3 regions of the Arthrobacter pasteuri genome follow, and region 1 is predicted to be linked to each of the others. Evidence: riboswitches for the same ligand, from Rfam matches in the RefSeq annotation. Region 1 holds a riboswitch; each other region holds the start of a gene.
The links. A riboswitch is a leader RNA that binds a small molecule or an ion and turns the genes downstream of it on or off. The one in region 1 is predicted to bind S-adenosylmethionine.
Positions count from the first base shown of each region.

Region 2: it holds a riboswitch for S-adenosylmethionine, as region 1 does, so the genes downstream of both, ACX80H_RS07500 (ABC transporter substrate-binding protein) here and ACX80H_RS14955 (bifunctional o-acetylhomoserine/o-acetylserine sulfhydrylase) in region 1, are expected to answer to the same signal.
Region 3: it holds a riboswitch for S-adenosylmethionine, as region 1 does, so the genes downstream of both, ACX80H_RS09320 (MetQ/NlpA family ABC transporter substrate-binding protein) here and ACX80H_RS14955 (bifunctional o-acetylhomoserine/o-acetylserine sulfhydrylase) in region 1, are expected to answer to the same signal.

Region 1 covers NZ_JBTNDO010000004.1:80,402-87,602, reverse strand. Annotated here, with positions in the region: gene hutI (imidazolonepropionase) at 1-998, shown strand, start outside; gene ACX80H_RS14970 (CPBP family intramembrane glutamic endopeptidase) at 1,056-1,856, shown strand; gene ACX80H_RS14965 (DUF1540 domain-containing protein) at 2,023-2,310, shown strand; gene ACX80H_RS14960 (VOC family protein) at 2,399-3,040, opposite strand; SAM riboswitch class IV at 3,196-3,312, shown strand; gene ACX80H_RS14955 (bifunctional o-acetylhomoserine/o-acetylserine sulfhydrylase) at 3,394-4,713, shown strand; gene metX (homoserine O-acetyltransferase MetX) at 4,720-5,862, shown strand; gene ACX80H_RS14945 (hypothetical protein) at 5,989-6,231, shown strand; gene ACX80H_RS14940 (SGNH/GDSL hydrolase family protein) at 6,411-7,201, opposite strand, start outside.
Region 2 covers NZ_JBTNDO010000001.1:1,598,713-1,605,913, forward strand. Annotated here, with positions in the region: gene ACX80H_RS07490 (DUF7793 family protein) at 1-362, opposite strand, end outside; gene ACX80H_RS07495 (aminodeoxychorismate lyase) at 458-1,336, shown strand; SAM riboswitch class IV at 1,444-1,561, shown strand; gene ACX80H_RS07500 (ABC transporter substrate-binding protein) at 1,732-2,652, shown strand; gene ACX80H_RS07505 (amino acid ABC transporter permease) at 2,663-3,427, shown strand; gene ACX80H_RS07510 (amino acid ABC transporter ATP-binding protein) at 3,424-4,161, shown strand; gene ACX80H_RS07515 (energy-coupling factor transporter transmembrane component T family protein) at 4,292-5,089, opposite strand; gene ACX80H_RS07520 (ABC transporter ATP-binding protein) at 5,086-6,573, opposite strand; gene ACX80H_RS07525 (ECF transporter S component) at 6,570-7,178, opposite strand.
Region 3 covers NZ_JBTNDO010000001.1:1,949,746-1,956,946, forward strand. Annotated here, with positions in the region: gene ACX80H_RS09305 (heme-dependent oxidative N-demethylase family protein) at 1-91, shown strand, start outside; gene ACX80H_RS09310 (methionine ABC transporter permease) at 163-822, opposite strand; gene ACX80H_RS09315 (methionine ABC transporter ATP-binding protein) at 822-1,850, opposite strand; gene ACX80H_RS09320 (MetQ/NlpA family ABC transporter substrate-binding protein) at 1,924-2,808, opposite strand; SAM riboswitch class IV at 2,995-3,108, opposite strand; gene ACX80H_RS09325 (GAF domain-containing sensor histidine kinase) at 3,224-4,480, opposite strand; gene ACX80H_RS09330 (peptide chain release factor 3) at 4,607-6,220, shown strand; gene ACX80H_RS09335 (glycoside hydrolase family 26 protein) at 6,400-7,201, opposite strand, start outside.

The DNA.
Region 1 (7,201 bases):
GGACGGCGGAGTTCGAGGCACGGATGGCGGGGGAGTCGTACGCCGCGGGGGGCATCGCCGTCACGGTCGACGCGACCCGTGCGGCCGGCGACTACGACCTCACGCGCCTGCTCCTGGGCCGCGTCGCGGAGGCCGCCGCAGGGGGAACCACCTACCTGGAGACGAAGACGGGGTACGGGCTCGACGTCGGGGAGGAGGCACGGAGTGCGCGCATCGCCGCCGGCGCGGTCGACGAGGTGACCTTCCTCGGTGCGCACCTCGTCCCGGCCGGGTGGGATCCGGACATGTACACGGACCTGGTGTGCGGCCCGATGCTCGACGCCGTCCGCCCCTACGTGCGCTGGGCCGACGTCTTCTGCGAGACCGGCGCCTTCACCGCCGAGCAGTCCCGCCGCGTCCTGTCGGCGTGCGCGGAGGCGGGGCTCGGCCTGCGCGTCCACGGCAACCAGCTCGGACCGGGCGACGGGGTCGCGCTCGCCGTGGAGTTCGGCGCCGCCAGCGTGGACCATGCGAACCACCTGTCCGACGACGACGTCGACGCCCTCGCCGGGTCCTGGGCGGGATCCGGCGCAGGCTCCCGGGCGCAGGGCACGCCGGGCACCGTCGTCACCTGCCTGCCCGCCTGCGACCTCTCCACGCGCCAGCCGTTCCCGCCCGCGCGGAGGCTGCTCGACGCCGGAGTGCAGCTGGCGATCGCCAGCAACTGCAATCCCGGCACCTCCTACACGACGTCCATGGGGTTCTGCGTCGCGACCGCCGTCCTGCAGATGGGGCTCACCGTCTCCGAGGCGGTACGGGCCGCAACCGTCGGGGGAGCCCTCGCCCTGCGGCGGCACACGGGCGAGGACACCGACGGCCGGCGGGCGGTCGGGTCGCTCGCCGTCGGGCACCGGGCGGACCTGCAGCTCCTCGACGCGCCGTCGGCCACGCACCTCGCGTACCGTCCGGGCATGCCCCTCGTGCATGCCGTCTGGCGCGCCGGCAAGCAGGTGCGGTAGGGCCCCTGCCGGGCCGCCGGACTGGGAATCCCCGGCAACCGCTGGGAGGATAGCGCCATGCCTGCCGAGTCCTCGTCCGCCGCGTCACCCGTCGAAACCCGGACGGATGCCACTCCGCCCCGGCGGCGCATCACCGCGGAGCTGCTGATCGTGTTCGGCCTCTCCCTCGGGCAGTCGGCCGTGTACTCCATCGTGAGCCTGGCCGAGAAGCTGACGCGCGGACCCCTGGCGGCGCAGACCACCACCCTGAACCCGGTGCTGAACGACCGGCCGTATTTCGACCTGACCTACCAGGTGCTGGGCATCTTCTTCGCACTGGTGCCCGTGGCCCTCGTCCTGTTCCTGCTCAGCGGGCACGGCGTTCCGGCGTTGCGTCGCCTCGGGCTCACGTTCGACAGGCCCCTGCGCACCATCGGTCTCGGGATCGGGCTGGCTGCCGTCATCGGCGTCGGAACCCTCGGGGTGTATGCCGGCGGGCGGGCGCTGGGCATCACCACGGCCCTCGTCCCCGCCGCCCTGGACTCCTACTGGTGGACCGTCCCGGTCCTCGTCCTGTCGGCCGTCCGCCACGGGGTGCTGGAGGAGGTCCTCGTGGTGGGCTACCTCTTCCTCCGCCTGCGCGAGCTCGGCTGGTCCACTTCCGCCATCGTCCTCACGAGTGCCGTGGTGCGGGGCAGCTACCACCTCTATCAGGGGTTCGGCCCTTTCGTCGGCAACGTGCTGATGGGCCTGCTGTTCGCCTGGTTCTACACGCGCACGCGCCGCGTCCTGCCGCTCGTCATCGCGCACGCGCTCATCGACACGGCGGGCTTCGTGGGCTTCGCGCTCCTCGGACCCGCCATCGGGATCGGCGGGTGAATCCGCCGGCGAATCGGCCGGTGAACTGCTCAGGGAAGGCTCATCTACGCTGATTTGCGCACGGAAACCGTGACTAAATTATCGGCTGACCGCGGTGTTACCGTGATGTCCACCAGCACAACGGCGGCTCCGCCCCGGGGCTCCACCGGACCAGCCAGGAGGAATCATGAGCGTCGTCACCAGTGTCTCTGAGTGCAGTGTCCATAACTGTTCGTTCAATCACGAGGGCTGCACCGCCGTCGCGATCACAGTGTCCGGGAGCGAGGAACACGCGTCCTGCGCCACCTTCATCGACACGTCCATCAGCGGCGGCCTGCCGAAGATGCTCGCCCACGTGGGCGCGTGCCAGCGCTCGGAGTGCACCTTCAACCACGACCTGCTGTGCGGCGCCCCGGCCGTCAAGGTGGGCCCCGGAGCCGACGCCGCCGACTGCCTGACCTACACCCACGCCTGACGGGCCCGCGTCCCGCGCGGCTGCGGCAACAGGAAAGGGCCGGACGACTGTCCGGCCCTTTCCTGTTCGTACTGGGTGATATCGGGGGTCAGATCTCGATGCGGCCGTCGGCGGTCTCGAAGGTCACGGACATGATGCCCGGAGTGCCGTTCGGGGCGATCCACTGGACCTTGACGCCGTCAAGCGTCTCCTCGACGTCGGTGCCGAGCCACTCGGTCACGCGTTCGGACGATCCTGCGATGGTGAGGCAGGACAGTTTGACCGACGCCGGTCGCGCCTGGGAGGGGTGCAGGGCCTCGCTGCCCTCGTCCCAGCGGAGCAGGTAGGGGACCTGGGGGTCCGCGATGAGTCCCTTGATGCCGATCTGCTGCCACGTCAGTTCCTGGCCGTCGGGGAACTTGCGGTTGCCGGGAACCGCGCTGCGGCCGAGGCGCTCCTCGAACGGTGTGAGGTCGTCCACGGCGACGCACCAGCCCATCCAGCCTCCGCCGGCCTCGGAGCGTGCGCGCACCGCCTGACCGAAGGGGGCCTTGGTCGACGCCGGGTGGTCGAGGACCTCCACGACCTCCAGGTACTGGCCGTTCACCAGGGGGAAGATCATGTTCCGGGTGCCGAAGCGCGGGTGCACGCCACCCTTCACGGGGTCCATCCCGAGGTTGGCCGCGATCCGGTCGGCAGTCGCAGCAAGTCCATTGGGTTCGCAGGCATATGAGACATGATCCAATCGCATGCGGTTATCTTGGCACTAAGTGATGCACGTCTCGACTTAGGATCGCCTTACTCCTGCTGGTCCTCCGATGGCGTCTCCGCAGCCCCGTCCTCACGCTGCTTCACGAACGGTCATACGGCTTGCCGGATCTGCTCGGATGGGCTTTCATGAGGAGAGGTCATGAGTGCCAGCACGAAGCCCCGGCTTGCTGGCCGGCAACCCTCCAACCGCGGTGGGGTGCCCCGGGTGAAGACCAGGTTCGGCGCTATTCCGGCGCCGTTCAAGCGCGGGCTCCTGCGGGAGCCGGTCTCCTGGAGCGGCACGCACCGGCCGGGGCACCGGACCAGGCGGAGCCCCTTCCGAAAGGGAGCACCATGTCCAACGATTGGTCTTTCGAGACACGCCAGATCCACGCCGGCCAGGTACCGGACGCAGCCACGGGAGCGCGCGCGCTGCCCATCTACCAGACGTCGTCGTTCGTCTTCCCGAGCGCCGAGAGTGCCGCCAACCGGTTCGCGCTGACGGAACTCGCGCCCATCTACACGCGTATCGGGAATCCCACGCAGGAAGCGGTGGAGACGAGGATCGCGAGCCTCGAGGGCGGAGCCGGCGCCCTGCTGCTCGCCTCGGGCCAGGCCGCCGAGACCTTCGCGGTGCTGAACATCGCGGAGGCGGGGGACCACATCGTCGCCAGCCCCAGCCTCTACGGCGGCACGTACAACCTCTTCAAGCACACGCTGAAGAAGTTCGGCATCGAGACCACCTTCGTGGAGGACCCGGACGACCTCGAGCAGTGGCGGAACGCCGTCCGGCCGAACACCAAGCTCTTCTTCGGCGAGGTCGTGTCCAACCCCCGGCAGGACGTCCTCGACATCGAGGGCATCAGCGCCGTCGCCCACGAGAACGGGCTTCCGCTGATCGTGGACAACACGCTGTCCACGCCGTACCTGATCCGGCCCATCGAATGGGGCGCGGACATCGTGGTGCACTCCGCGACGAAGTACCTCGGGGGCCATGGCAATGCCATCGCCGGGGTCATCGTCGATTCGGGGAACTTCGACTTCGCCCGGTACCCCGAGCGGTTCCCCGGCTTCAACACGCCGGACGAGAGCTACCACGGACTCGTCTACGCGCGGGACCTCGGCGTCGGCAGCGCACTCGGCGCGAACCTCGCGTACATCCTGAAGGCCCGCGTCCAGCTCCTGCGCGACCTCGGCTCGTCCGTCTCGCCGTTCAACGCCTTCCTCATCGCGCAGGGACTGGAGACCCTCAGCCTGCGGGTGGAGCGCCACGTGCAGAACGCGCAGGCGGTCGCCGAGTGGCTCGAGGGGCACGACGACGTCGAACGCGTCTCCTACGCCGGCCTCGCCTCGAGCCCCTGGTACGAGCGCGGCAGGAAGTACGGGCGGAACAACGGTACGGGCGCGATCGTCAGCTTCGACATCGTCGGGGGACTGCAGGCCGGCAAGCGCTTCGTCGACGGACTGGAACTCCACTCGCACGTCGCGAACGTCGGCGACGTCCGCTCGCTCGTCATCCATCCGGCGTCCACGACGCACAGCCAGCTCGGGGCGGAAGCGCAGCTCACCGCGGGCGTGCGTCCGGGCCTCGTCCGCCTGTCAGTAGGCCTCGAGAACATCACCGACATCCTCGCCGACCTCGACGCGGGGTTCCGCGCCGCCAAAGGAGCCTAGCCCTTCGTGACCACCCACCCTCCTGCTCCGCTGCACCCCGGGATCGACGACGCGCGCCCCTCGGGGGACGGGCTCCTGCGCATCGCCCCGATCGGACCGCTGGCACTCGAGACCGGAGGTGAGCTGCCGGACGTGCAGCTCGCCTTCGAGACCTGGGGCCGGCTGAACCGGGATGCCTCGAACGCGGTGCTCGTGCAGCATGCCCTGACCGGCAGCTCGCACGTGGCACGCGGCGCATCGGAGGAGGAGGGCTGGTGGGATTCGCTCGTCGGACCCGGCCGCCCGGTGGACACCGACCGGTACTTCGTGGTGTCCGTCAACATGCTGGGAGGGTGCTACGGCTCGACGGGGCCGGCCAGCCTCGCTCCCGACGGCACCCCCTGGGGATCGCGCTTCCCCTTCGTCACCATCCGCGACTCCGTCCGGGCCGAGGCCCTGCTCGCCGACCGGCTCGGCATCGCGCAGTGGCACTCGGTCCTCGGAGGATCGATGGGAGGGGCACGAGCGCTCGAGTGGGCACTCATGTACCCGCAGCGGGTGGAGCGGTGCGCCGTCATCGCCTGCACTGCCGCCAGTTCGGCCGAACAGATAGCGTTCGCCCAGGCGCAGCTGCAGGCAATCCGGCTCGACCCCGCCTACCGCGGCGGTGACTACTACGACGGCCCGCATCCGGATGCGGGCCTCGGTATTGCCCGGCGCATCGCCCACATCACCTACCGCTCCGAGCAGGAACTGGAAGCACGCTTCGGCCGCGCGGAGCAGGACGCCGAACAGCCCTTCGGCGCCGTCCTGCCCGCCGAGCGGGGCCGCTACCAGGTGGAGAGCTACCTGGACCACCAGGCGGACAAGCTCGTGGGCCGCTTCGACGCGAACAGCTACGTCATCCTGACCGAGGCGCTGATGAGTCACGACGCCGCGCGGGACCGCGGCAGCCTCGACGCGGCACTGGGGGAGGCCACGGCGGACTTCTTCATCGCCGCCGTGGACTCGGACCGGCTCTACTTCCCGGAGCAGTCGGAGCGGCTGGCCCGGGGGCTGCCCGGGGAGGTGCCCGTCCACACGATCTCCTCCCCGGTGGGCCACGACGCGTTCCTGACCCAGATCCACCAGCTCGACGCGCAACTCCGCTCGGCCTTCTACGCGGGGTAGCAGTTATCGGTTGGGTTTCCCCGGACGGGCACCTAGTCTTGGAGCTAAGCCTGCTTAGCAATCGGCGGCAGGCAGGTCTGAGGTAGACGCCCGGACTCGCCGACGGAAGATGAAGGGGAGCTGTTCATGGAACTGAGCACCATTGGCTGGAACCAGGAAGCACGCGACAAGATCCTGCTGGACTCGGACCGGGCTCTGCAGGACGCGGTCCGCGAGGCCGTCGAGACGATGGACGGCAAGTCCCGCGAGGAGGTCTACGAGTTCCTCTTCCAGAAGCTGCAGCCGCAGTTCGTCGACTTCAAGCCCGGGCCGGACCTGAGCGCATGCGCGGACGCGGTCGCCAATGGCGAGGTCTCGCTCGACAGCTGAATCCACGCGCGGGATGACAGGAATGACCGGCCGGCTGCCCGTCGGCCGGTCATTTCGGTCGCCTCGGTGAGAACGACGGCGGCTGTCCGGCCGGACTCCGCCGCGTCAGGTCGCGCGGCAGTGCCGGCGGACGATGGCTCGCACTGTGCAGGGCGCGCTGTCGGGAACGGGCGACGACGCTAGTCGGCAGCACCCGGCGGCATGCCCGGGCCGAAGATGGGCGCGGCCTCCGGACGCTTGGCGAACACGCCGTCGCCCGACGACTGGTGGCGGAGGCGCCGCAGGACCCACGGCACGAAGTACTCGCGCGCCCAGACGAGGTCCTCGGCGCGTGCCTCGCGCCACGTCCGCGCCGGGAGCTCCTTGGGCTGCAGCGGCTGGAGGGTGTGCCGGACCGCGAGGGTGTCCAGGACCATCGCGGCGATGGTGTGGTGGCCGAGCGGCGAGAAGTGCAGCCGGTCGGAGGACCACATCTGCGGACTGACCAGCTGCCGCAGGGCCCACATGTCGGCGATCACGGCCTCGTGGCGTGCGGCGACCGTGCGCAGGTTCTCGTTGTAGATCGCGGTCTTCGAGCGGATGCTGCCGAGGACCGTCTCGCGGACGTCCGGCCCCGTGAACAGGACGACCGTGGCGCCCGAGGCGGCGAGGGTCCCGACGACGGCGTCGAGCCGGGTGGCGAGCAGATCGGGATCACCACCGGGACGCAGCAGGTCGTTGCCGCCGGCGGAGATGGTCACCAGGTCCGGATGCAGCGCCAGCGCCGGTTCCACCTGCTGGTCGATGATCTGCTGCAGGAGCCGTCCGCGCACGGCGAGGTTCGCGTAGGCGAAGCCGGCCTGGCCCCGGGCCAGTTCCTCGGCGACGCGGTCCGCCCAGCCGCGATTGCCCCCGACGCTCTCCGGGTTGGGATCCCCGATGCCCTCGGTGAAGGAGTCCCCGAGGGCGACATAGCGGTGCCACGGGTGCG
Region 2 (7,201 bases), on a different contig from region 1:
GTGAGCCAGGCCAGCGCCTCGGCCGGGCACTCGAAGTAGCGCGTGGGGTACGGCGGGTTGTGCACCCGGGCGAAGAAGTCCGCCAGTGTCCTGTCGACCGCGCTCGGGCCGACGATGGCCATGGCTGCGATGTTCAGCGCAGTGGCGAAGCCGTGAAGAGCGCTCCGCGTGAGCGACACCATGCCGTTGAGCTCCACCAGCATGGGCGGGCAGACCTCCCGGCACAGGACGTTGGATCTCTCGATCAGCGCCGCGGCGTCACTGTCGCTGACGCTCACGTTGCGCCGCCACTGGACCCACAGGACCTCGGTGCGCAGCTCGGCTACGAAGACTTCCGGGGCTGCACCCCGTTCTTCCACCATGCTCCCCAACCCCCTGTGGTGGTACCCGAGTGCCGGGCATCCCCTCGCACACTACAGACAGGGGTGGTCGAGCGCGAGCGGATACGCTGGGGGCCATGACTGTTCTCGTGTTCCTCGACCCGGCCCACGACGACGGCAGGGTCGTCGATGCCTCCCAGCCCCAGCTTCTTGCCACGGACCTGGGCGCCACCCGCGGCGACGGGATCTTCGAATCGCTCCTGGCCGTCGACGGGTCTCCCCGCAAGGAGCAGGCGCACCTGGCGAGGCTCGCGTCGTCGGCCGCGGCCCTGGACCTCACCGTCCCCGACGGCGATGCGTGGAGCCGGGCCATCCGCACCGGCCTGCGGGAGTTCGCAGCAGCGGAGCCGGATCGCCGTGACGCCGTCGTGAAGCTCATCGCCACGCGCGGGGTCGAAGGCGCCGGCCGCGCCACGGCGTGGGTCCAGGTCGCGCCCGTGCCGGCGTCGACGCTCGAGCAGCGCAGGACGGGACTCCGGGTCCTGTTCCTCGACCGCGGGTACGACAGCACCGTGGCGCAGCGCGCGCCCTGGCTGCTGATGGGCGCCAAGACCCTCTCCTACGCCGTCAACATGGCGGCCATCCGCTACGCGAAGGCACACGGGGCCGACGACGTCATCTTCACGTCCTCCGACGGCAAGGTCCTGGAGGGCCCCACCTCGACCGTGCTGCTGGCCTACGACCGCGACGGACGGAAGACACTCCTGACACCGCAGCTCGAGAGCGGCATCCTCGCAGGCACGTCCCAGAGCGCCCTGTTCACGGCGGCGAAGGAGCAGGGGTGGGAACTCGGCTACGGCCCGCTGGAGCCGCATCACCTCCTCGACGCCGACGCGGTGTGGCTGATCTCGAGCATCCGGCTCCTCGCACCCGTGCTCTCGCTCGACGGCAAGGCCCTCCGGTCCTCGGCCGCCCTCACGGCCGAGCTGACCGACCTCGTGGACCGCTTCGTGTAATTTTCGCCACAAAAGCCTGCCCTACAGGCCGTTTACCGCGTCAAACGCTGATTTCCGCGCAGTTTCGTTTTGACCGGGCACTTCGTGCTGCCATAGCGTTTTCTTGAAATCAAGAGCTCCAGCCCTCGGCCCTGGCCGGCTGGACAGCAACCCTCTCCCGTAGTGGGGTGCTCCAGGTGAAGATTCGGCCGCCGGGACCAGTCCCCCGGTTGGCAAGTACGGCGTCGTGCGGATCATCCCGAGGTAACCGGGACAGCAGCCGCCACAACGCTCACGGCCAGAACAGCGAGCGTGTCACCAGCAGCCAGCAGCCTCCCCGGCAGCCATCCGTTCCTCCCCGCGATCCACCTCATCCAATCGGCCCGTACCCCGGGCCAGCATCGAAGAAGGACCCCATGAGCATCTCCCGTACAGTCCTCGCGGCACTCGCCGTACCGCTCCTCGCGCTGACCGTCTCCTGCGGCAGCAACAGCAGCAGCAGCGAGCCGACCGCGACCACCGATGCCCTCGCCGGCAGCGACCAGCAGTCACTCGACCAGTACACGACCGACGACACCACGCCGGTCGACGAGATCGACACCTCCAAGCTCGGCCTCATCACGGAGGGGACGCTGCGCGTCGGCACCCTCTCGGACGCGCCGCCGAACATCTTCATCGAGAACGGCGTCTTCACCGGCTACGACAACGAACTGCTGCGCGCCATCGGCGACAAGCTCGGCCTCGAGGTCGAATTCGCGTCCACCGACTTCTCGGCCCTCCTCGCGCAGGTCCAGAACAAGCAGTTCGACGTCGGATCCTCCTCGATCTCCACCACGGAGGCCCGCCGGGAGAACGTCGGCTTCACCAACGGCTACGACTTCGGCTACATGGCCGTCGTCACCAAGAACGGCTCCACGGTCACGGGCTTCGACTCGCTGTCCGAGAGCACCCGCATCGGCGTGGTGCAGGGCACCGTCCAGGACGACTACGTGACCAACACCCTGGGTCTCGAGCCCGTGCGCTTCGCGGACTACAACACGGTCTACGCGAACGTGAAGAACGGCCAGGTGGACGCGTGGGTCGCCCCGTCCCAGCAGGCCACCGGCCAGGTGAAGGAAGGCGATGACACCACCATCGCGGAGACCATCATCAACACCGAGAACTTCACGGCCTACGCCGTGAACAGCGAGAACCAGCCCCTGATCGACGCGCTCAACTCCGGGCTCGACGCCGTGATCGAGGACGGCACGTGGACCGAGCTCACCAAGGAGTGGTACCCGGACCGCGAGATGCCCTCCGACTGGAAGCCCGGCAGCAAAGCCGTGGAAGTAAAGTAGCGGTCCCTGCATGAACGCCCTTGAACAGCTCTCGCAGACCTTCTTCGACTGGGAGGCGATGGCCGCCGTCCTGCCGGAACTCCTCGCGGTCGGACTGCGGAACACCCTGATCCTCGCGATCGCGTCCGGCATCATCGGGACGGTCCTCGGCATGGTCCTCGCGATCATGGGGATCTCCCGGAACCGGTTGCTCCGCTGGGTGGCGCGCATCTATACGGACATCTTCCGTGGCGTGCCCGCCGTGGTGATCATCCTGCTCATCGGCATCGGCCTCAGCCCGATCTACCGGGAGGCCACCGGCAGCACGAGCCCGTTCCCCATGGGCATCCTCGCGCTGTCGCTCATGGCGGCGGCCTACATCGGCGAGATCTTCCGCTCCGGAATCCAGAGTGTGGAGAAGGGACAGCTGGAGGCCTCGCGCGCGCTGGGTTTCAGCTACCGCTCCTCCATGCAGCTCGTGGTGGTTCCCCAGGGCGTGCGGCGTGTGCTGCCCGCCCTGGTGAACCAGTTCATCGCACTGATCAAGGAATCCTCGCTGATCTACTTCCTCGGGCTGCTGACCAGCGAGCGTGAACTGTTCCGGATCGGCAACGATGCGGCCAGCAACACGGGCAACCTCTCGCCGCTCATCGCCTCCGCCGCCCTGTACCTGTGCCTCACGATCCCGCTGACCCACCTGGTCAACTACATCGACAACCGGCTGCGGGTCGGCAAGCGGGAGAAGCCCGAGCCCGACGAACTGGCCGCGAAGATCGGCGAAGGAGCGAAGGCATGAAGACTCTCGAATCGGGCACCCTGACCGGCAGGGACCTCCACCTCTCCTTCGGCTCCAACCATGTACTGCGCGGCATCGACCTGCATGTGGAGCGGGGCACGACGGCGTCGGTCATCGGCCCCTCCGGGTCCGGCAAGTCCACGCTCCTGCGCGTGCTGAACCGCCTGATCGAACCGGACAAGGGCGACATCCTGCTCGACGGCCGGTCCGTCCTGAAGGACAACCCGGACGAGCTGCGCCGCCGCATCGGCATGGTGTTCCAGCAGTTCAACCTCTTCCCGCACAAGACCGTGGTGGACAACGTCTCCCTCGCGCTGCGCAAGCTCCGGAAGATGTCCGCTGACGAGGCCCGGCAGAAGGCCCTCGCGCAGCTGGACCTGGTGGGCCTCAAGCACAAGGCCGACGTGCGGCCCGGGACCCTCTCCGGCGGACAGCAGCAGCGGGTGGCGATCGCCCGGGCGCTCGCCATGGACCCCGAGGTGATGTTCTTCGACGAGGCCACCTCCGCACTGGACCCGGAGCTCGTGAAGGGCGTCCTCGCCCTCATGGCGGACCTCGCCACGGCGGGCATGACCATGGTCGTCGTCACCCACGAGATGGGCTTCTCGCGCAACGTCTCGGACACCGTGACGTTCATGGACGGCGGCGTCGTCGTCGAGTCCGGCCCGCCGGCCGCGGTCTTCGACAACCCGCAGACGCCGCGCCTGAAGTCGTTCCTCTCGGACGTGCTGTAGCGGTCCTGCCGCATCGTCCGCTCACCACAGGGGTTCCGCACACGCGGGGCCCCTGTGGCGTTTCCCGCGCCTTCCACTCGGAGGCGGCGCTGCGGGGCGCAGTGTCCTGCCGTGACGGCGGTCGTCCCGGTCAGGACAGGATGAAGTTCCAGGTCCCGGCCAGGACGGCCGCCGTCACCGCACCTCCGGCGATCAGGAGGCCGACGACGGCGACAGCGGCGTCGAGCGGCGCCAGGGTGCTCTCGCGTGCCCACGTGCGTGTGCCTCCGCCGAAGCCGCGGGCCTCCATCGCCGCGGCCAGCCGGGTGGCCCGCCGGATGGCCTGCACGATCAGCCCGAAGGACTGCCCCAGCAGGTTGCGGGTCCGCGCGACGATCGAGCCGTCCGGGCCGATGCCCCGTGCGTGGCGAGCCAGCCCGAGGGTCTCCCACTCCTCCATGAGCAGGCCGACCAGGCGCAGCGACGCCAGTGCCCCCAGGACGAACCGGTGCGGCAGGCGCAGCCTCTGGGCGAGTGCGTCGGCGAGGTCCGTGGGATCCGTGGTGAGCAGGAGGAAGATGCCCGGGAGTGCGAGCGCCAGGCCCCTCAACCCGACGGCAGTGCCGGCCGCAACCGACCCCTCGGTGAACAGGAACGGCCCGACGTCGAGCAGCACGCGCCCCGTCTTCTCGGCCAGCAGGGCGGTTCCGTAGGCGCCGATCGCCGCAGCGATCAGCAGCGGCCAGGTCCGCCGCGCCAGTCCCACCGCGCTGATACCCAGGAGGGGCATCAGCGCGAGTTCGCAGGCGAGGACCACCGCGGCGCTCACCCAGTCGATGCTCGCCATCAGCGCGAGCGTGACGACGGTGGCGGCGAACAGCTTGGACACGGGATTGGCGCGCAGCAGCGTCTTCCCGGTCAGCACCGGGGTCAGGTAGTCGGTGCTCACCGGGTCACCAGCCGTCCCGCTCCGCCGGAGATGTGCAGGGTGGCGCCGCCCAGTGCTGCGATGAAATCGGCATCGTGCGTGACGGAGAGGACGGAGACGCCCTCGTGGATCAGTTCGCGCAGCAGGGTGACGAGTTCGGCCCACGTCCCGGCGTCCTGCCCGAACGTCGGCTCGTCGAGGATCAGGATGCGCGGGGCGGTCGCCAGCATGGTCGCGACGGACAGGCGCCGCTTCTCCCCGCCGGACAGCGTGAAGGGATTGGCCTTCAGCAGGTGGGTGAGGCGGAGGCGCTCGGCGACGTCCGTGCGCTGCATGTCCTGGGCCCCGCTCACCCGCCGCGGCCCGAACTCCAGTTCGTCGGCGACGGTCCCGGTGAGGAACTGGTGCTCGGGCTCCTGGAAGACCGTCCCGATGCGTTGGACCAGTTCCGACGAGCGCCAGCGGAACGGGTCGCCGCCTGCGGTCCCGGCCAGGGCCGCCGACGCCTCGAGCCGTCCCGCGCGCGGGCGGAGCAGGGCGCCGAGCGTCAGGGCTGCGGTCGACTTCCCGGCCCCGTTCGGACCGGTGATGCTCAGCGCCCCGGCTGCGCGCACCTCGACGGCGAGGTCCTCGACGGCGGCCGGTCCCCGCCTCGTGCGGGCGACGGTCAGTCCGGAGGCCGTCAGCAGGGCCTCCCCACCACTGGCGGGGAGCGGTCCACCCACGACCGGCTGCCACCCCGGGACCCAGACACTTGCGGCGGCAAGCCGGTCCCGGGTCGGGCCCTCGGCGAGCACGCTCGCCGGCGGCCCGTCGGCCAGCACCCCTCCAGCGGCGTCGAGCACGACCACGCGGTCGACGACGTCGGCCCACACCGCCACGCGGTGCTCGACGACGACGAGCGTGGCCCCGGTGCGCTCGAGGACGCGGACGACGGCGTCGCGCACCTCGAGGACCCCGTCGGGATCGAGGTTCGCGGTGGGCTCGTCGAGCAGGAGCAGGCCGGGTTCCATCGCGAGGACGGATGCGAGCGCGAGCCGCTGCTTCTGGCCCCCGGAGAGCGCCGTCGTGGGGTGGTCGAGGGGGAGGTCGAGGCCGACGTCGTCGAGCGCCCGGCCCACGCGCTGCCAGATCTCCTCGCGCGGCACCGACAGGTTCTCGGCCCCGAAGGCCACCTCGTCACCCACACGGGCGAGGACCACCTGCGTCTCGGGGTCCTGCAGGACGAGCCCGGCTCGTCCCCGGGCGCCGGCCGGCTGCGCGCCGTCGAGCAGGAGCTCACCCTCCTGCTCGCCCTCGTCGTCGGTGCCGAGCAGCCCGGCCAGGCCGGAGAGCACCGTGGACTTGCCCGCGCCGGAGGCCCCGAGGAGCAGGACGCGCTCCCCCGGAGAGATGTCGAGATCGAGCCGGCGTGCGGCGAAGGACTTCCGGCCGGCGTGGCGCCAGCCCCATCCCCGGGCGCGAACGTGGACGGCGCCCGTGGAGGGGGACTGTGCTGGTGTCACACGTCCGCCGTGCGGCCCGCGGCGAACGAGGACAGCACGCCCGTCCTGGCGAGGCCCCGCATGGCGAGCCAGGACAGCAGCCCGGCGATGACGATGCCGGAGATGGATGCGAACACCGTGTACAGGAGCTTGAACTCGAACGTCCACAGGGCGTTGTAGAGGATGTTCTCGCTGATCGCGAGCGCGAGGCCGGCACCGAGACCGGCGAGCAGCGCCACGGGCAGGTTCCACTTCCGGTACAGGAAGAGCAGGAAGACGAGCTCGGCGCCCAGCCCCTGGATGGCTCCGGAGAGCAGCACGCTCAGGCCGAACTGCGTTCCGATGAGGGCCGAGACCGCGGCGGCGAGGACCTCGCAGTAGAGTGCTGCTCCCGGCTTGCGGATGATGAGCCCGCCGAGGACGCCCGCGACGAGCCAGCCGCCGGAGTACAGCCCGGCCAGGGGTGGGAAGCCCGCTGTGAGCAGGCTGATGCCCGAGTACCCCGCGGACCATGCGAAGAACAGGACGCCGACGGCGACCGCGATGACCGAGGCCACCACGATGTCGACGACGCGCCACTGGCGGGTGCGGGGAGAGGCGCCCTTGAGGGCGGTTGATGATGCCATGGTGTTTCCTCCTGAGGTACAGG
Region 3 (7,201 bases), on a different contig from region 1:
TGTCGCATGGCTCTCGAGGCACGACGACGGCGCACCCCTGGCGACGGGCTACCCCTGGATCGAGGACGGCATCCAGCCCGGCGCCAGCTAGGACCTGCGAGAAGGACCATTCCGCGGACCGACCCACCATCCGTTTCCGGGTGGTGGGTCGACCTGTAGGGGCTAGCGGCGGAGGACCTTGCGCGCCAGGACGTTGCCGAGCAGCTGGACGGCCTGTACGAGCAGGATGATCACGATGACCGCCGCCCAGGTGACGACGGGGTTGAACTGCCGGTAGCCGTACTGGATCGCGAAGTTGCCCAGACCGCCGCCGCCGACATATCCGGCCACGGCCGACATGTCGACGAGGGCTACGAAGATGAAGGTGAAGCCGAGGATCAGCGGGCCGAGAGCCTCGGGGATGAGGATCGTCAGGATGATGCGCAGTCGCCCCGCGCCGACCGAGCGTGCAGCCTCGATGACCCCGGGCTGGACGGTCAGCAGGTTCTGCTCGACGATGCGGCTGATGCCGAATGCCGCCGCGAGGGACAGGGTGAAGATGATGGCACTGTTGCCGATGCCGGTTCCCGTGACGGCGCGGGCGAGTGGTTGCGCCGCGGCGAGGAAGATGATGAACGGGATCGGCCGGAAGATGTTCACGATGATGTTCAGCGTGCCGAACACGGCCCGGTTGCCGAGGATGCTGCCGGCCCTGGTGGTGTAGAGACCGATGCCCAGCAGGAGCCCTCCGAGACCTCCGAAGAGGAGACTGAGGCCCACGATGTACAGGGTCTCGTAGGTGGCTTCCCACAGCTGGGGTGTCAGGGGAACGAGGTCTTCCATCAGGCGAGTTCCTTCACGGTGATGCGGCCGGCCATGTGGTGCAGGGTCGCGTCGATGACGCTGTCCGCTCCGGTGAGCGCGAGGGTGAGATGCCCGAAGGCGCGGCCCCGGATGTCGTTGATGCCGCCGTAGACGAGTTCGAATTCGATGCCGGCAGCGGCCAGTTCGAGGAACACGGACGCCTGCGAGGAGTCGCCGTCGCGGAAGGAGAAGGTGACGATCCGTCCCCGGTGCCTCTCCCGGAGCGCTGCCAGTTCATCAGGTGCGGGGATGCCGCGGACCACGGTGGAGACGAACCGTCGCGACGATGCTTCACGGGGGTTGGAGAACACGTCGAAGACATCGCCCTGCTCCACGATCCGTCCGCTGTCCATGACGGCCACCTTGGTGGCGAGGGTCTGGATGACGTCCATCTCGTGCGTGATGACCACGATGGTGATGCCCAGTTCCTCGTTCACGCGGCGCAGGAGGCGGAGTACTTCGTGGGTCGTCTCGGGATCGAGGGCGGAGGTGGCCTCGTCCGCGAGGAGGATCTTGGGTGAGGTCGCCAGGGCGCGGGCGATGCCGACGCGCTGCTTCTGGCCGCCTGAGAGCTGTTCCGGGTAGTTCGATGCCTTGTCGGCAAGTCCCACGAAGTCGAGGAGCTCGGTCACGCGGGCCTGGATCTCGTCCCGGGTCCTGCCTGCGACCCGCAGGGGGTAGGCGACGTTGTTCCAGACCGTCTTGGCGCTGAAGAGGTTGAACTGCTGGAAGATCATGCCGATGTCCAGGCGCAGTGTGCGCAGCTGGCGGTCCGGGACGTTGGTGACCTGGTGCCCGTCGACGATGATCTCGCCGCTGGAGGCCTTCTCGAGGGCGTTGATCAGGCGGACGAGGGTGCTTTTGCCCGCCCCGGAGTACCCGATGATGCCGTAGATCTCACCTGCCTCGATGTCGAGGCTGACGTTGTCGATGGCGTGGACGAGGGGATCGCCGCGGCGTCCCGGGGGGAAACTCTTCGTGACGTTCCGCAGTGAGATGAGTGGCATCGTGTTCCTAGCTGAGGGGATACGTGTGGCCGGCCAGGATCACCGGCCGGCCACACGCGGAAGAGAAGGCTGATCAGCCCTGGGCGCGGGTGTCTTCCTCGACGGTGTCGAGCGACGTCTTCAGCTCCTCCACCGGCACCTTCAGGAACTCCGCGGTTCCGCCCGAGGTCTCCTGCACGGCGTCGAGGACTTCCTGGTTCTCCTGGTAGATGCTCACCAGCTTCTGGTAGGTCTCGTTGTTCTCCTCACCGGCGCGCGAGGCGAAGATGTTGACGTACGCAGCGGCGGCCGGATCGGTCGGGTCATCCTGTGCGATGGCGTCGTCGAAGTTCAGGCCGGCGTCCTGCACGAAGTCGTTGTTGATGATCGCAGCGGCGACGTCCGGGAGGGAGGTCGGCGTCAGTGATGCCTCGAGGGTCGTGACGGTCACCTTGGATGCCGCCTCGTCGACGTCATCGATGGTGGAGAAGGCGCTGCCGCCGTCCTTGAGGACGACCAGGCCGGCTGACTGAAGGACGAGCAGGCCGCGCGCGAGGTTGCTCTCGTCGTTCGGTACGGCGACGGTCGACCCCTCGGGGATCTCCTCCACGGACTTGTGCTTCGTGGAATAGAGACCCAGTGGGTAGATGGCGGTCGATCCCACAGGGGTGAGGTCCTCGCCGCTGGAGACGTTGTAGCGGGCGAGATAGACGAGGTGCTGGAACTGGTTGAGGTCCAGCTCGCCTTCCGTGAGCGCAGGGTTGGGCTGCGTGTACTCGGCGAAGTCGACGACCTCGAGGTCGATGCCTTCCTCTGCGGCCGCATCGGTCAGCGCAGCCCACTCCGGGTCGCTCGCACCCACGACACCCAGGCGGACAGTCTCATTGCCTCCCTCGGAGGCCTCCGAGGAGCCACAGGCAACGGTGAAGGCGAGGAACGGGACGACGGCGGCTGCCAGGAGCTTGCGGGAGGTGATCATATTTTCTTTCCTTCGTACGGGTACCTGCTGAGCAGACGGCTCAGCGACAGGGGAAGAGGGACAGAAGCGCGCAGCAGGACTGACGGACAGCTCAGGCTGCTCGGACGTGTTTCTACTGGACTGACATGCTCGCTCACTGGATGCTGCGGGCGTTCTCCGGCAGGGCTTCGAAGAAGCGCCGCGGGAATCGCGTACTTGCCGTCCGGAGTATCCCGGCGGCCGAATCTTCACCTGGAGCACCCCACTACGGGAGAGGGTTGCTGTCCAACCGGCCAGGGCCCGTGGCTGGAACTCTTGATTCTTCTGGGAACGCTAGGCGACGGCATCGAACACGGTCAAAACGACCGGGACCCGGCGCGTCATATTCGGCGACCGGGTCGGCGGGCGCGCGACGCGTCGACCCGGGCGAAGACCGTCAGGCCGGGCTCGACCCGAACCAGACCCGTACGGTGAGCCCGCCGCCGGGGGTCTGGTCGAAGGCGAGGCGCCCGCCGTGCGCCTGGGCGATGCGCACGCATGTCGCCAGTCCTATCCCGGTACCGGACGGATCGCCCTCACGCTCGAGCCGCACCAGCGGCTCGAGCACACGGTCGTACTGCTCGGGCGGTATGCCCTTCCCGTTGTCGGCGACGTCGAGGCGCCAGAACTCCGCAATGCCGGTGCCCGTGATGCGCACTTCCGCCGGGACACCCGGCCGCGCGTAGGCCACGGCGTTGGCCACCAGGTTCTGGATGAGGACCCGGAGCTGCTCGCGGTCGGCGTGGCCGTGGAAGTCCCCGGCCGTGATCTCCACGCCGTCGACGTGGTGCCCCAGATCGTCGACGGCGGCCGCGACGGCTTCGGCGAGGGAGACGGTCTCGAGGTGCGCCGCACCGCCCACGCGCGAGTAGCCGAGCAGGTTCTCGACCATGGAGGACATTCGGAGGGCGCTCGCCCCGATGCGCTTGAAGTACGTGCCCGCCGGACCCTCCTGGAGCGCCGGCTCGTCCTCGGCGAGCTCAGCGAGGCCGACGACGTTGGTCAGCGGTCCCCGCAGGTCATGGCTGATCCGGCCGGCGAATTCGCCCAGCAGTTCGTTGCTGCGCTGCAGCTCGGACACCGTGGCATCCAGCTGACGTGTGCGCAGCTGGAGATCGAGGACGTCGACCACCTGCGCGGCCAGCGTCTCGAGGCCCGCGGCCTGCTGATCGGTGAGGTTCCCGGGCTTTTCGTCGAAGATGCAGAGGGTGCCGAGCGGTACGCCGTCACTCGTCAGGAGCGGGGTGGTGGCGTAGAACCGGACGGCGCCGAAGCGGCCGTCGACGAAGGGATTCGCGCGGAAGCGCGGGTCCTCGGTGCAGTCCGCGACCACCACGGTGTGGCCGTACTTGAAGACCTGCCCGCACAGCGAGTCCTCACGGGCGCACATGAGGGGTTCGAGTCCCTTGGCGGCGATCTGGTGGAACTCGTCCTCCGTGATCACGTTGATGGCGCCGTACTGGGCGTTGCAGAGCTGGACGGCCAGGGCCACGAGGTTCTGCAGGGCGGCGGGGGCGTTCGCGGGGGCGGCAGGCCGCGGCTCGGCCCCGACCGGGCCTGCTTCGCCCAGGGCCATGCCCAGCCCGTACTGCGAGAGCAGTTCAGCGTGCTCCGAGCCTCGCGCCGTCCGTTGTCCGGATGCCTGATCAGTCATGACTCCACGTCCTCCCAGTAGCCGTGCGCAGGAATCTGCCTCCTAGGGTAGTCGGCGGACCCACGCGCACAGCGAACACCGGACCCGCCCGCGAGGTGCGGCTCGGGGATCGGGGACAATGGAGGTGTGGTCCTGTTAACCGAATCCCCCGTCCTCGACGCCGACGCCGTCCGCCGCGAGGCCGGACGCCGGCGTACCTTCGCCGTCATTTCCCACCCTGACGCCGGAAAGTCCACCCTCACGGAAGCCCTGGCCCTCCTCGCCCGCGCCATCCAGGACGCCGGCGTCACCCACGGCAAGTCGAGCCGCCATGCCACCGTGTCCGACTGGATGGGCATCGAGCAGGAGCGCGGCATCTCGATCAGCTCGGCCGCACTCCAGCTGACCTATCGCGACACCATTCTGAACGTCGTCGACACCCCGGGCCACGCGGACTTCTCCGAGGACACCTACCGTGTCCTAGCCGCCGTCGATTCCGCCGTCATGCTGATCGATGCCGCCAAGGGCTTCGAGCCCCAGACGGTGAAACTGCTGGCTGTCTGCAAGCAGCGCAACATCCCGATCATCACGGTGATCAACAAGTGGGACCGGCCGGGCCTCGACGCCCTGGGCCTCATCGACGACGTCGGCGAGCGCACCGGCATGACACCGGTCCCGCTGACCTGGCCGGCCGGGATCGCGGGCGACTTCCAGGGATTGCTGGACCTACGGGCGCGGCGGGCGATCGCGCTCGAGGCCGTCGAGGCCGGAGCGCATGCCGCCGAGGAGACGGACATCGACATCGATGCCCTCGATTCCCGTGACGCCGGCGCCTGGCTGGACGCGCGCGAGGAAGCCGGCCTCGTGGAGTCCTCGAACGGTTCGTTCGACCGGGAGGAATTCGAGGCAGCACGCCAGACACCGGTCCTCTTCGCCGCGGCGGCCAAGAACTTCGGCGTCTCGCAGCTCCTGGACATCCTCGTGGATGTTGCCCCCTCCCCGAGCCCGCGCCCCTCGAAGGAGGACGAGCCGAGGCCCATCGACGCGCCGATGTCCGGCTTCGTCTTCAAGGTGCAGGCCGGCCAGGATAGCGCGCACCGCGATCACATCGCCTACCTCCGCATCTGCTCGGGTACGTTCGAGCGCGGTATGGTCATCACCAACCAGCGCACCGGCAAGCCGTTCGCCACGAAGTACGCGCACCGTGTCCTCGGCCGCAGCCGTGAAGTGGTGGACACCGCCTGGCCAGGCGACGTCGTCGGCCTGGTGAACGCGACGAGCCTCCGCGTGGGCGACAGCCTGTTCGCCGAGCAGCCCGTGCAGTTCCCCGACATCCCGCGCTTCTCACCCGAGCTGTTCGCGGTCGCGCGGGCCAAGGATCCCGGCCGGTACAAGCAGTTCCGCCGTGGCATCGAGCAGCTCGAGCACGAGGGCGTGGTGCAGGTGCTGCGCTCGGACCTCCGAGGTGACCAGGCACCCGTCCTCGCCGCAGTCGGAGCCCTGCAGTTCGAGGTCGCTGCCGAGCGGCTCGGCACCGAATTCAACGCGCCGACGTCGCTCGACAACCTGTCCTACACGCTCGCGATGCGGGTGGCGCCCGAGAGCCAGGGCGTGCCCCAGACCTTCCGCGGCGGCGAGATCATGTTCCGGTCCGACGGCGAGATCGTGGCCGTCTTCGGTGACAAGTGGAAGGTGGGACACTTCAAGAAGGACTTTCCCGACGTCGTCCTCGAGCCGATCGGCGCCGCCGTCGACCAGTAGGGGACAGCCGCGCGTTCTCCGCACGACGGCGGGACCCCGACCGTCCGATGCCTCGTGGAGCGAAGGACTCGGCACCGCCGCTTCTCACGTCGTCCGGTCCGGGACGGCTAGCGCGGTGCAACCCCCCGTTCATGGGCTTCTGAGAATCCCGGTCAGCCGTTCCACCCCGGAGCCCAGGGTCAGGCGAGGGGTTCTCCGCAGGTGTCGGGTTCCTGGGCGAAGCGGTACCAGCGCGGTAGGGCTGCGGTGAACTCGGATCGGATGGCGGGTTCCTCCACCGCGGTCCAGTCCACGGCGGCGCCGACCTCGGGTTCCACCTTGTTCCACTCGAACCAGTTGACCATCTTCAACCCGGGGAATCGCTCCTGCACGGCAGGATCGAAGACTTGTTCCCACCAGGCGCGCTTGATGTTCAGGGTCCGCAGATCCCCGATGTCAGCCGTCACCAGGGCTGCTGTCTCCGGGATGGCGACGGGCTTGCCGTGACCTTCCCCGTACTCGGCGTAGAAGTCCGGCAGCATCGAGTCGTCGCCGTTCTTCCCGTTGTAGGTCCCGGTGAGCTGGTCGGCGAATTTCCCGTCCTCGGGCATCTCACTCTCACCCCAGGGGTACGTGCTACCCCAGTGGTAGAGGGACATACCCACCCAGTCCACGGCGTCGTCCCCCGGGTAGTAGGGCGCGTACGGGTCATCGAAAGGCGTCAGGACGCCGTCACCCGTGGTGTCCAGGACAGGAAAGCCGGGTGAGCCGGGCAGGGACTGGTAGGTTCCGCCCGCGAAAGGATAGCCTCCGGCATAGTTCGGCGCCCACATCATCGCCGATCCCGGCGCGATCCGGTGGACGGCGTCGGCCACCCGGCGGAAGGTCGCGATGTACTCGGCGGGCTGCTGGCCCCAGGGGTACCAGGAACCGTTCATCTCGTGCGCGAAGCGCACGACGACCGGGACTCCGCTGACATTGAAGCGCGCGAGCATGCCGGCC